Regions from separate parts of the Streptomyces sp. NPDC058401 genome, predicted to be linked through region 1. Evidence: riboswitches for the same ligand, from Rfam matches in the RefSeq annotation. Region 1 holds a riboswitch; the other holds the start of a gene.
What was found. A riboswitch is a leader RNA that binds a small molecule or an ion and turns the genes downstream of it on or off. The one in region 1 is predicted to bind S-adenosylmethionine.
Positions count from the first base shown of each region.

Region 2: another riboswitch for S-adenosylmethionine. It lies ahead of thrC (threonine synthase); the one in region 1 lies ahead of ACFWNV_RS28790 (aminotransferase class V-fold PLP-dependent enzyme).

Region 1 covers NZ_JBHXKA010000098.1:11,535-17,852, forward strand. Annotated here, with positions in the region: gene ACFWNV_RS28770 (c-type cytochrome) at 1-81, shown strand, start outside; gene ACFWNV_RS28775 (Rieske 2Fe-2S domain-containing protein) at 78-1,139, shown strand; gene ACFWNV_RS28780 (cytochrome bc complex cytochrome b subunit) at 1,136-2,764, shown strand; gene trpD (anthranilate phosphoribosyltransferase) at 2,972-4,036, shown strand; SAM riboswitch class IV at 4,153-4,269, shown strand; gene ACFWNV_RS28790 (aminotransferase class V-fold PLP-dependent enzyme) at 4,529-5,914, shown strand; gene ACFWNV_RS28795 (Lrp/AsnC family transcriptional regulator) at 5,959-6,240, opposite strand; gene ACFWNV_RS28800 (rhomboid family intramembrane serine protease) at 6,237-6,318, opposite strand, start outside.
Region 2 covers NZ_JBHXKA010000109.1:2,206-8,523, forward strand. Annotated here, with positions in the region: gene groL (chaperonin GroEL) at 1-1,053, opposite strand, end outside; gene ACFWNV_RS30155 (cold-shock protein) at 1,422-1,628, opposite strand; gene ACFWNV_RS30160 (ubiquitin-like small modifier protein 1) at 2,052-2,330, opposite strand; gene thrC (threonine synthase) at 2,366-3,676, opposite strand; SAM riboswitch class I at 3,694-3,852, opposite strand; gene ACFWNV_RS30170 (glucosyl-3-phosphoglycerate synthase) at 4,049-5,035, shown strand; gene ACFWNV_RS30175 (trehalose-6-phosphate synthase) at 5,125-6,318, shown strand, end outside.

The sequences.
Region 1 (6,318 bases):
GGCTGGATCTTCGGACTGGGTGCGCTGATCGCTGTCGCCGTCTGGGTCGCGGCCCACACCGCTAAGGCCAAGAAGTCATGAGTAGCCAAGACATTCCCGAAGAGAAGCACCTGCCGAGCGAGCAGGGCGACGCGCACCACGGTGACGTGGCAGTGCCGAACGACGACCCGTTCGCCGACCCCGGTCTGCCGGTCCACCGGCCGCGGATCCAGGACATCGACGAGCAGGCCGCGAAGCGCTCCGAGCGCACGGTGGCCCTGCTGTTCACCCTGTCGATGCTGGCGACGATCGCCTTCATCGCCTCGTTCGTGATCCTGCCGGTCGACAAGATCGTCTACATCTTCCCCATCGGGAAGGTGAGCGCTCTCAACTTCGCCCTCGGCGTGAGCCTCGGCGCGGCCCTCTTCTGCATCGGCGCGGGCGCGGTCCACTGGGCCCGCACCCTGATGTCCGACGTGGAGGTCGCCGCCGAGCGCCACGAGATCGCGGCCCCGGCCGAGGTCAAGGCGCAGGTCCTGCAGGACTTCGCGGACGGCGCGCGCGAGTCGGCCATCGGCCGCCGCCCGCTGATCCGCAACACGATGTTCGGTGCGCTGGCCCTGCTGCCGCTCTCCGCCGTCGTGATCCTGCGCGACCTGGGCCCGCTGCCCGAGGACAAGCTGCGCAAGACCATCTGGGCCAAGGGCAAGATGCTCATCAACTCGAACACGATGGAGCCGCTCCGCCCGGAGGACATCGTCGTCGGGTCGCTGACCTTCGCCATGCCGGAAGGCCTGGAGGAGGACGCGCACGACTTCCAGACGCAGATCGCCAAGGCCGCCCTGATGATCGTCCGCATCCAGCCGGAGAACATCAAGGACAAGAAGGAACTGGAGTGGTCCCACGACGGGATCGTGGCCTACTCCAAGATCTGCACCCACGTCGGCTGCCCGATCAGCCTGTACGAGCAGCAGTCGCACCACGTGCTCTGCCCGTGCCACCAGTCCACCTTCGACCTCTCCGACGGCGCCCGAGTCATCTTCGGCCCGGCTGGTCACGCGCTCCCGCAGCTGCGGATCGGCGTCAATGACGAAGGTTTCCTCGAGGCGCTCGGCGACTTCGAAGAGCCCGTCGGTCCCTCTTTCTGGGAGCGCGGATGAGCACTGCCACTCAAACCAAAGAGCGCAAGGCTCCGGCCGGCGAGCGCGTAGCCGACTGGGCCGACGGCCGGCTGGGCATCTACAGCCTCGCCAAGGCCAACATGCGCAAGATCTTCCCGGACCACTGGTCCTTCATGCTGGGCGAGATCTGCCTCTACAGCTTCATCATCCTCATCCTCACGGGTGTGTACCTGACGCTGTTCTTCCACCCGAGCATGAACGAAGTGCACTACGACGGTTCGTACATCCCCATGCAGGGTGTCGCGATGTCGGAGGCCTTCAAGTCCACCCTGGAAATCAGCTTCGACGTCCGCGGCGGTCTGCTCATCCGGCAGATCCACCACTGGTCGGCGCTGATCTTCATCGCGGCGATGCTCGTGCACATGATGCGCGTGTTCTTCACCGGCGCGTTCCGCAAGCCCCGTGAGGTCAACTGGGTCTTCGGCTTCCTGCTGCTGGTCCTCGGCATGTTCACCGGTTTCACCGGTTACTCCCTGCCGGACGACCTGCTCTCGGGCACCGGTGTCCGCTTCATGGAAGGCGCGATGCTGTCCGTGCCGATCGTCGGCACGTACCTGTCGTTCTTCTTCTTCGGCGGAGAGTTCCCCGGCGGCGACTTCGTGGGCCGGCTCTACTCGGTGCACATCCTGCTGCTGCCCGGCATCATGATGGGCCTGCTGGTGGCCCACCTGATCCTGGTCTTCTACCACAAGCACACCCAGTTCGCGGGCCCCGGCAAGACCGAGAAGAACGTCGTCGGCATGCCGCTGCTCCCGGTCTACATGGCCAAGGCCGGAGGCTTCTTCTTCCTGGTCTTCGGCGTCATCGCGCTGATCGCGGGCATCGCCTCGATCAACCCGATCTGGGCGCTCGGCCCGTACCGCCCGGACCACGTGTCCACCGGTGCGCAGCCCGACTGGTACATGGGCTTCTCCGAGGGCCTCATCCGTGCCATGCCCGGCTGGGAGATCAACCTGTGGGGCCACACCCTGGCCCTGGGCGTGTTCATCCCGTTCACGATCTTCCCGCTGGTCCTGGCGACGATCGCGGTGTACCCGTTCATCGAGTCCTGGGTCACCGGGGACAAGCGCGAGCACCACATCCTGGACCGCCCGCGCAACGCCCCGACCCGTACGGGCTTCGGTGTGGCATGGCTGACGTGGTACGTCATCCTGCTGATCGCCGGTGGAAACGACATGTTCGCGCAGTACTTCCACCTGTCGATCAACTCGATCACCTGGTTCGCGCGCATCGGGTTCTTCGTCGGCCCGGTCATCGCCTTCGTCATCACCAAGCGGATCTGCCTCGGCCTCCAGCGCCGGGACCGGGACAAGGTGCTGCACGGTCGCGAGACCGGCATCATCAAGCGCCTGCCGCACGGTGAGTTCGTCGAGGTCCACGAGCCGCTCTCGCAGGGCAAGCTGCACACGCTCACCTCGTACGACCAGTACGAGCCCGCCGAGATCGGCCCCACGGTCGACGAGAACGGTGTCGAGCGCAAGGTGAAGCCGCTGGAGAAGCTCCGCGCCAAGCTGAGCAAGGGCTACTACGGGGAGAACAACCAGATCCCCAAGCCCACGGTCGAGGAGTACAAGGAGATCCAGAGTGGCCACGGCCACCACTGATCTCCCGCAACACGGCTTCACACGCTTCATTTATGAACCACGCAGTACGCATGACTGCTTGAGGGACTGATTTCGGTCAGTCCTGGTGTCGCCACGGCGAGAGCCCCGTCCAGTGTCTGGACGGGGCTCTTTGCCGTCCCCGGGGCTGGATAGGCTGATCCCCTTCCCTTTCGACGTGGAATCCTCGATGAGCAGCAGGAGCGGACCATGAACCTGGTGACCCCGGCAGGCGGCGACAGCGTGGCGGCCCGCGGTTGGCCGGGCCTTCTGGACGCCCTGCTGACCGGCCGTGACCTCGGCGCCGACGACACGGCCTGGGCCATGGACCGGATCATGCGCGGGGAGGCCACCGACGCCCAGATCGCCGGCTTCGCCGTCGCCCTGCGGGCCAAGGGGGAGACCGTGGCCGAGATCAACGGCCTGGTCCGCGCCATGTACGAACACGCCAACCTGATCGAGGTGCCGGGCCGGACGGTCGACATCGTCGGCACCGGCGGCGACGGGGCCAAGACGGTCAACATCTCCACGATGTCGGCCGTCGTGGTGGCCGGTACGGGCGCCAAGGTGGTCAAGCACGGCAACCGGGCCGCGTCCTCCGCGAGCGGCTCCTCGGACGTCCTGGAGAAGCTGGGCGTCAACCTCGACCTCACCCCCGCGCGGGTCGTGGAGGTGGCCGAGGAAGCCGGGATCACCTTCTGCTTCGCGGTCAAGTTCCACCCCGCGCTGCGGCACGTGGCGGCGGCCCGCCGGGAGCTCGGCATCCGCACCACCTTCAACTTCCTCGGCCCGCTCACCAACCCGGCGCGGGTCCGGGCCCAGGCCACCGGTGTGGCCGACGCACGGGTGGCCCCGATCGTCGCGGGCGTCCTGGCGGAGCGGGGCTCCTCGGCGCTGGTCTTCCGCGGTGACGACGGGCTCGACGAGCTCACCACCACGGCGACCTCCCGGGTCTGGTGGGTCCGCGACGGCAAGGTCGCGGAGCAGTCCTTCGACCCGCGCGACATCGGCATCCCGCTGGTGGACGTCTCCGCCCTCGGCGGCGCGGACGCCTCGTACAACGCGGACGTGGCCCGCCGCCTGCTGGCCGGCGAGACCGGCCCCGTGCGCGACGCGGTGCTCCTGAACTCGGCGGCAGCCCTGGTCGCGCTGGACCCGGGATCCGGCACCCTGGAGGAGCAGCTCGCGGCCGGCGTCGTACGGGCGGCGGAGTCGGTCGACTCGGGCGCGGCCCGCGACGCGCTGGCCCGCTGGGTGGCGGCGAGCAACGCCTAGCGGCTCCGCCTCGGCACCCGTTTCGACGGGATCCGGCCAAGATCCAGCGACGACCCCGGTCCGCCATGTGGACCGGGGTCTTGCGTTCGCAAGATCGTGTGGCAGGATGCTTTCCAGGTCACGAGTGACAGCGTTTAGGCCCCGGCTTGCTGTCCGGCAACCCTCCTTCCGTGGCGGGGTGCCCCGGGTGATGACCAGGCCGTAGGCAGTGAGGTCTACGGCAAGCGCGGATCCCTCACACCTCTTATCGGGGTGCTTGGCCAGGGATCCTGGTCTTCTGAGGAGCGTTTTCCGTGAGCAAGCGAATGCGATAGGGCGACTCGCCCCTTCTTCACCCCTCGGAACAGGGTCACTTCCGCGTACCCGCAGTACACCTGCGTACGCCGGCCGACCCCGACTCCGGGGCACTCCCGTACCCCGAACGGCCGCAGCGCCGTATCCGCGTACGGGCCCACCGAAGCCATTCACACCTGCCTGCCGGGAGATACCGCCATGTCCGCAACCCTGAACGCCGCCGCCACCGCCAACGCCGCCGCCGTCGACCCCGCCTGTGCCGAGCCGCTGGCCGTCCTGGGCCGTGACGTCACCGTGCCGCTCGTCACCGGCGGCGAGGTCACCTACGCCGCCCTCGACTACGCGGCCAGCGCCCCGGCGCTGCAGCGGGTCTGGGACGACGTGGCCGCGTACGCCCCGTACTACGGCAGCGTCCACCGCGGCGCCGGGTACCTCTCGCAGCTCTCCACCGACCTGTTCGAGCAGAGCCGCGTCACGGTCGCCGAGTTCCTCGACTGCCGGCCCTCCGACCAGGTGATCTTCACCCGGTCCACCACCGACTCCCTCAACCTGCTCGCCGCCGTGCTCCCGGCCGACTGCCAGGTCTTCGTCTTCGAGACCGAGCACCACGCCTCGCTGCTCCCGTGGACGAACGCCCAGGTCAGCTACCTCAACGCCCCCCGCACCCCGGACGAGGCCGTCGCCACCCTGGAGCGGGCCCTCGCCGACCGCGACCCGTACGGCCCCGCCCTGGTCTGCGTCACCGGAGCCTCCAACGTCACCGGCGAGCTGTGGCCCGTCAAGGAGCTCGCCGCCGCCGCGCACGCCCACGGCGCCCGCATCGTCCTGGACGCCGCCCAGCTGGCCCCGCACCACCCCGTCTCGGTCCAGGACCTCGACGTGGACTGGGTCGCCTTCTCCGGACACAAGCTCTACGCGCCCTTCGGCTCGGGCGTGCTCGCCGGCCGCGCGGACTGGCTCCAGGAGGCCGAGCCGTACCTCGCCGGTGGCGGGGCCTCGCGCAAGGTGGCCCGCCGCGAGGACGGCGGCGTGGACGTCGAGTGGCACACCACCGCCGCCCGCCACGAGGCCGGCTCCCCGAACGTCATCGGCGTCTACTCCATCGCCTCCGCCTGCAAGGCGCTGAACGAGGCCGGCTTCGAGAACCTCGTCGCCCGCGAGCAGCAGCTGATCAACAAGGTCCGCGAAGGCCTCGCCGAGGTCCCGGCGGTCCGCGTCCTGTCCCTCTTCGGCGACGACGCCCCGCGCGTGGGCGTCATCTCCTTCGTCGTCGACGGCTGGAACAGCTCGCACTTCGCGGCCGCGCTCTCCGCCGAGTACGGCATCGGCGTCCGCGACGGCCTGTTCTGCGCCCACCCGCTGGTCCGCACCCTGCTCGGCAGCGAGCCGCAGGCCCAGGGCGAGTGCGGAGCTCCGGAGGCGGCCCCGGGGGAGCGCTCGCTCAACGCGATCCGCGTCAGCTTCGGTGCCGGCACCCCCGACGAGCACGTGGACCGCTTCGTCCGCGCCGTCAAGGAGCTCGTCGCGGACGGCGCCAAGTGGCAGTACCGCACCGAAGAGGGCCGCTGCGTCCCGGCCGTCTGACAGGCCGCGGGTCGGTCGTCAAACGCCGGACGGCTGAAACGGACCTACGCGTCGAGGCCGATGGCGAAGGCGGCTTCCAGGTCGTGCTGGGAGTACGTGCGGAACGCCACGTGGGTGTCCGTGGCCTCCACGCCCGGGATCTTGCTGATGCGGCCGGGGATGATGTCGGCCAGGTCCTCGTGCCGGGACACGCGGACCAGTGCGATGAGGTCGTAGGTGCCCGTGACCGAGTAGACCTCGCTGACGCTGTCCAGCGCGGCGATGGCCTCGGCGATCTCGGGGATCCGGTCCACGCTGGTCTTGATGAGCACGAGTGCGGTGATCACGGTTGGCTGTCTCCCTCGACGGCAGTCACTGGTCGGCCCACTCTAGTCCCACGCCGGTAGCGGGCCCATGCGTAGAGG
Region 2 (6,318 bases), on a different contig from region 1:
GATCTCGGCGCGGATCTGGTTGACGCGACCCTGGACCTGGTCGCTGTCACCGGAGCCGTCGACGATGGTCGTCTCGTCCTTGGTGATGACGACCTTGCGGGCGCGGCCGAGCAGGTCGAGACCGGCGTTCTCGAGCTTGAGGCCGACCTCCTCGGAGATGACCGTGCCGCCCGTGAGGATGGCGATGTCGCCGAGCATGGCCTTGCGACGGTCACCGAAGCCCGGAGCCTTGACGGCGACGGACTTGAAGGTGCCGCGGATCTTGTTGACGACGAGGGTGGAGAGCGCCTCGCCCTCGACGTCCTCGGCGATGATCAGCAGCGGCTTGCCGGACTGCATGACCTTCTCGAGGAGCGGCAGCAGGTCCTTGACCGAGCCGATCTTCGAGTTGACGATCAGGATGTACGGGTCGTCGAGGGACGACTCCATGCGCTCCATGTCGGTGGCGAAGTACGCCGAGATGTAGCCCTTGTCGAAGCGCATGCCCTCGGTGAGCTCGAGCTCCAGGCCGAAGGTCTGCGACTCCTCGACCGTGATGACGCCTTCCTTGCCGACCTTGTCCATGGCCTCGGCGATGAGCTCGCCGATCTGGGTGTCGGCGGCGGAGATGGAGGCCGTCGAAGCGATCTGCTCCTTGGTCTCGACATCCTTGGCCTGCGCCAGCAGGGCGGCGGAGACGGCCTCGACGGCCTTCTCGATACCGCGCTTGAGGGCCATCGGGTTCGCACCGGCGGCCACGTTGCGCAGGCCCTCGCGGACGAGCGCCTGGGCGAGGACGGTGGCGGTGGTCGTACCGTCGCCGGCGACGTCGTCCGTCTTCTTGGCGACTTCCTTGACCAGCTCGGCGCCGATCTTCTCGTACGGGTCCTCGAGCTCGATCTCCTTGGCGATGGAGACACCATCGTTGGTGATCGTGGGGGCGCCCCACTTCTTCTCAAGGACGACGTTGCGACCCTTGGGGCCAAGGGTGACCTTGACGGCGTCGGCGAGCTGGTTCATGCCTCGCTCGAGACCGCGCCGGGCCTCCTCGTTGAACGCAATGATCTTGGCCATCTGAAGTGGTCCTCCCGGACAGCGGTGGATTGCTCCCGGACCGCGCCCGCGCCCGCGACGGACGGCCTGCGTGCCCGGCGGTTTCTTCCCGCCGGACCCTGTGGGCCTCACTGACCCGGTCCTCGTATAGGTAGCACTCTCACCCGGAGAGTGCTAACGCCAATGATTAGCACTCGACCCCCCCGAGTGCAAGCGGCTTCGGGCAACCCGGGGTGAACACCCGGGCACCGCAAGGGCACCGGAGCCGCCACGCACGAGGGGCCCGCATCCCGTGTCCAGGATGTGGGCCCCTCGTACATGTGCCGTTGTGTCTCGTGCGCGGCCACTGTGCGAGACCGCGTACGTGTCGGTGGTCGATCGCGGTCGGACTAGCCGGCGGCGAGCTTGACCATGTCCGCCTGCGGACCCTTCTGGCCCTGCGAGATCTCGAATTCGACCCGCTGACCCTCTTCAAGGGTGCGGTACCCGTCCATCTGGATGGCGCTGTAGTGGACGAACACATCCGCACCACCGTCGACCGCGATGAAGCCGTAGCCCTTCTCCGCGTTGAACCACTTGACGGTGCCCTGAGCCATGCCTAACTCCCCTATTACTGGCCCTTGCGCAGGACCGCACTTCGCGGTCCCGGGTCAGAACTTGCGCCGGAACGCCTCGACCGGGGCTGAATGTATCCGCACCGCTGCTGTCTGCAACAGGTCATTCCGACGAGAATTCTGGACACACCAAAACATTGAAATAGGGTGAAAACCAGGAATATTCCAGGGCAACTCGGGCCGGACAAACCACGCCAACGACCCATAGCGCGCTTGCATGTTGACTCAATGTCAACCCTCACGCGACCCGCTCATATGCGGCGGGCAAGAACAGCGGAGGGGACTTCCCCAACCTTACCGCGTCCAATCAAGCAGAATTGCCCCCTCCGTTTATTACCGGAGGGGGCAATTCAGTTTCCGCGCGGTGTTACGAGGCCGGTGTCACGAGGCCGGTGTCACGAGGGCTCAGCAGCCGCCCGCGACGGCCGGGATGATCGAGATGCCGGCGCCGTCCGGAGTGGACGTCTGCAGCCCGCCCTCGAAGCGCACGTCGTCGTCGTTCACGTAGACGTTGACGAAGCGGCGCAGCTTGCCCTGGTCGTCCAGGACGCGCGCGGCGATGCCGGGGTGGCTGGCCTCCAGGGACTGGATGACCTCTTCGAGGGTCGCGCCCTCGGCGGCGACCTCGGCCTGGCCGCCGGTGTAGGTGCGCAGGATGGTGGGGATGCGGACGTTGACGCTCATGGCGCTACTGCCTTTCCGGTGTGCAGGGAGAGAGATCAGGCCAGGTTGGCGGCGCGGAACGCGTCCAGGCTGGGGCGGATGGTGGCGGTCTGGCCACCACCCTCGGCCACCGCCTCCAGGGTCTTGAGGCCGTCACCGGTGTTCAGGATCACGGTGGTCAGCGTGGGGTCGAGCTGGCCGTTCTCGACGAGCTTCTTCGTCACGCCGACGGTCACGCCGCCCGCGGTCTCGGCGAAGATGCCCTCGGTCTGGGCGAGGAGCTTGATGGCCTCGACGACCTGGGTGTCGTTGACGTCCTCGACGTACCCGCCGGTGCGGCGCGCGATGTCCAGGACGTACGGGCCGTCCGCCGGGTTGCCGATGGCCAGCGACTTGGCGATGGTGTTCGGCTTCTGCGGGCGGACCACCTCGTGACCGGCCTTGAAGGCGGTCGAGACGGGGGAGCAGCCCTCGGCCTGGGCGCCGAAGATCTTGTACGGCTTATCCTCGACGAGGCCGAGCTTGATCAGCTCCTGCAGACCCTTGTCGATCTTCGTGAGCTGCGAGCCGGACGCGATCGGGATGACGATCTGGTCGGGCAGCTGCCAGCCGAGCTGCTCGCAGATCTCGTACGCCAGGGTCTTGGAGCCCTCGCCGTAGTACGGGCGCAGGTTGACGTTGACGAAGCCCCAGCCCTCGCCCAGCGGGTCGCCGATGAGCTCGGAGCAGAAGCGGTTGACGTCGTCGTAGTTGCCCTCGATGCCGACCAGGTCGCCACCGTAGACACCGGCCATGACGACCTTGCCCTGCTCCAGGTCGTGCGGGATGAACACGCAGGAGCGGAAGCCGGCACGGGCTGCCGCGGCGCCGACGGCGCCGGCCAGGTTGCCGGTGGAGGAGCAGGAGAGGGTGGTGAAGCCGAAGGCGCGGGCGGCCTCGACGGCGATGGCCACGACGCGGTCCTTGAAGGAGTGCGTCGGGTTGCCGGAGTCGTCCTTCACGTAGAGCTTGCCGGTGACGCCGAGCTCCTTGGCCAGGTTGGCCGCGTCCACGAGCTTGGTGAAGCCGGGGTTCAGGCTCGGCTTGGAGGCCACGTCCGCCGGGACGGGCAGCAGCGGCGCGTAGCGCCAGATGTTGTTCGGGCCGGCCTCGATGGCGGCGCGCAGGGCTTCCGGGTCGCCCAGGGGCAGGTCGTAGGCGACTTCGAGCGGGCCGAAGCACTCGGCGCAGGCGAAGATCGGGCCGAGCTCGAAGCGGGTACCGCACTCACGACAGGAAAGGCCGGTGGCGGGACCGAGATCGACGGAGGTGCCCGAAACGTTGCTTTCAGCGGTTTCGGCAGAGGTTGCGACAGACTGTGCAGCCATGATGGCGAGGCCCTTTCTCCTCATCTTCCCCATGGCGCACTTCGCCATGAGACGGAATTGGCACCTTCCCTAGCCGGGGACCTCGCTGGCGGCGCTGGAATGCGCGATCGCGAGAACCGACTGGAGGGTTGCCGGGGCTTCAACGGGCCGTGTCCCTCTGCCCCTCTGGATGAGCGGTATGGCACCGGCACACGCGCTCTGTGGCGCGCCGGTGCGTTTGTACGCGGGCCCCCCGGCATGCGGCGGGCCATTGCGTTGTTCAAGACTGTAACCGAAGGCCCGGGTGGTTGAGACAGCCGTCCGAACCGCGAGATGGATCACATTTCGGTCCAAACCAGTGAAGAGCCCAGTGATGAACAGGGAGTGCTGAAGGTGCTGGAAGAGGTGGAGCGCTGGTTGGCAGACCGCTCCTGGTCCGCCGCCGACCGACCGCTCGGCCAGCTGCTTTCCGCCAAGCGGGCAGCGGGGACCACGGTGAGCGTGGTGTTGCCGGCGCTGAACGAGGAGGCGACGGTCGGCGAGATCGTCGAGGTGATCCGGCGCGATCTGATCGAGGGCCTGCCGGTGCCGCTGGTGGACGAGCTCGTCGTGATCGACTCGGGTTCCACGGACCGCACCGCGGAGGTCGCGGCCAAGGCCGGGGCCCGGGTGGTGCACCGCGACGAGGTGCTGCCGCGGATCCCGGCGCTGCCCGGCAAGGGCGAGGTGCTGTGGCGCTCGCTGCTGGTCACCACCGGTGACATCGTCTGCTTCATCGACGCCGACCTGCGCGGTTTCTCGTCCTCCTTCGTCTCGGGGATCGTCGGCCCGCTGCTGACGGACCCGGGCGTGCGGTTCGTCAAGGCGATGTACGACCGCCCCTTCGGCCAGGAGTCCGCCGACCCCGCCGACCTGGCCTCCGCCACGGCCCACGGCCAGGGCGGCCGGGTCACGGAGCTGGTGGCCCGCCCCCTGCTCAACCTGCACTGGCCGCTGCTGGCCGGTTTCGTGCAGCCGCTGGGCGGCGAGTACGCCGTACGCCGCGAGCTCCTGGAACGGCTGCCGTTCCCCGTGGGCTACGGGGTGGAGCTGGGCCTGCTGGTGGACGCGCTGCACACGGCCGGGCTGGACGCACTGGCCCAGGTGGACGTGGGCGTCCGGCTGCACCGGCACCAGGACGGGCAGGCCCTGGGCCGGATGGCCGCCGCGATCTACCGCACGGCGCAGGTGCGGCTCTCGCGCGGCCACCTCGTACGCCCCGAGCTGACGCAGTTCGAGCGGGGGCCGGAGGGTTTCGTACCGCACACCTACGCCGTGGACACCGAGGAGCGGCCGCCGATGCGGGACATCGAGGAGTACGCACGGCGCCGCGTGGCGTAACGGCACCCGGCGGTGTGGTCTTCCTCTCGGTCCGGCGGACTCGCAGGCGCCGACGTTTGACCGGAGGCGAGGCGGGCTAGGTTCGCCGCATGGCTTCCCAGGTGCTCGTCGCCGCGAATCGCGGCCCCCTCTCGTACGCCCTCGCCGCGGACGGCACGCTCAGTGCCCGCCGCGGCGGGGGCGGCCTCGTCTCCGGCCTCTCCACCGCCCTCGCGGAACAGCCGGACGCGCTGTGGATCTGCGCGGCGCTGTCGGACGCGGACCGGGAGGCGGTACGGCGGGGGGTCTGCGAGCCCGGCGTACGGATGCTGCCGATCGACCCCGGGGTCTACGACGACGCGTACAACGGCATCGCGAACTCGGTGCTGTGGTTCCTCCACCACCACCTGTACGAGATCCCGCGCGAGCCGGTCTTCGACGCGGAGTTCCGGCGGCTCTGGGGCTCCTACGCCGCGTACAACGAGGCCTTCGCGGCGGCGCTCGCCGAGGAGGCGGCCGAGGGCGCGACCGTCCTGATCCAGGACTACCACCTGGCCCTGGCCCCGGGAATGCTCCGGGAGCTCCGCCCCGACCTGCGGATCGGGCACTTCACGCACACGCCGTGGGCCTCGCCGGAGTTCCTGAAGATGCTCCCGGACGACGTCCGGAGCCAGCTGGTGTCGGGGATGCTCGGGGCGGACCGGCTGGGGTTCCACACCCGGGAGTGGGCGGACAACTTCATCAGCGGCGCGACGACCGACGGCGCGGGATCGGTTCCGGCCGGTCCCGAGCGCGGCGTGCGGCACGGGGACCGGTTCACGCACGTGACCCCGTACCCCCTCGGCGTCGACGGGGACGAGCTGCGGGCGCTCGCGCACCGGCCCGAGGTCGACGACAAGCTGGCGGCGCTGCGGGCGGAGGTCGGCGGGCTGAAGACGATCGTCCGGGTGGACCGGACGGAACTGTCGAAGAACATCCTGCGCGGGCTGCTGGCGTACCGGGAACTGCTGACGGTCCACCCCGAGTGGCGGGAACAGGTGGTCCACCTGGCCTCCGCCTACCCCTCCCGGCAGGACCTGACCGTCTACCGGGAGTACACCGACTCGGTGCGGGAGCTGGCGGCGTCGATCAACACGGAGTTCGGCACGGCCGACTGGCAGCCGGTGCTCGTCTCCGTCGAAGACGACTTCGCGCGGTCACTGGCGGCGTACCGGCTGGCGGACGTGGCGCTGGTCAATCCCGTACGGGACGGGATGAACCTCGTCGCGAAGGAGATCCCCGTGGTCTCGGAGGCGGGGTGCGTG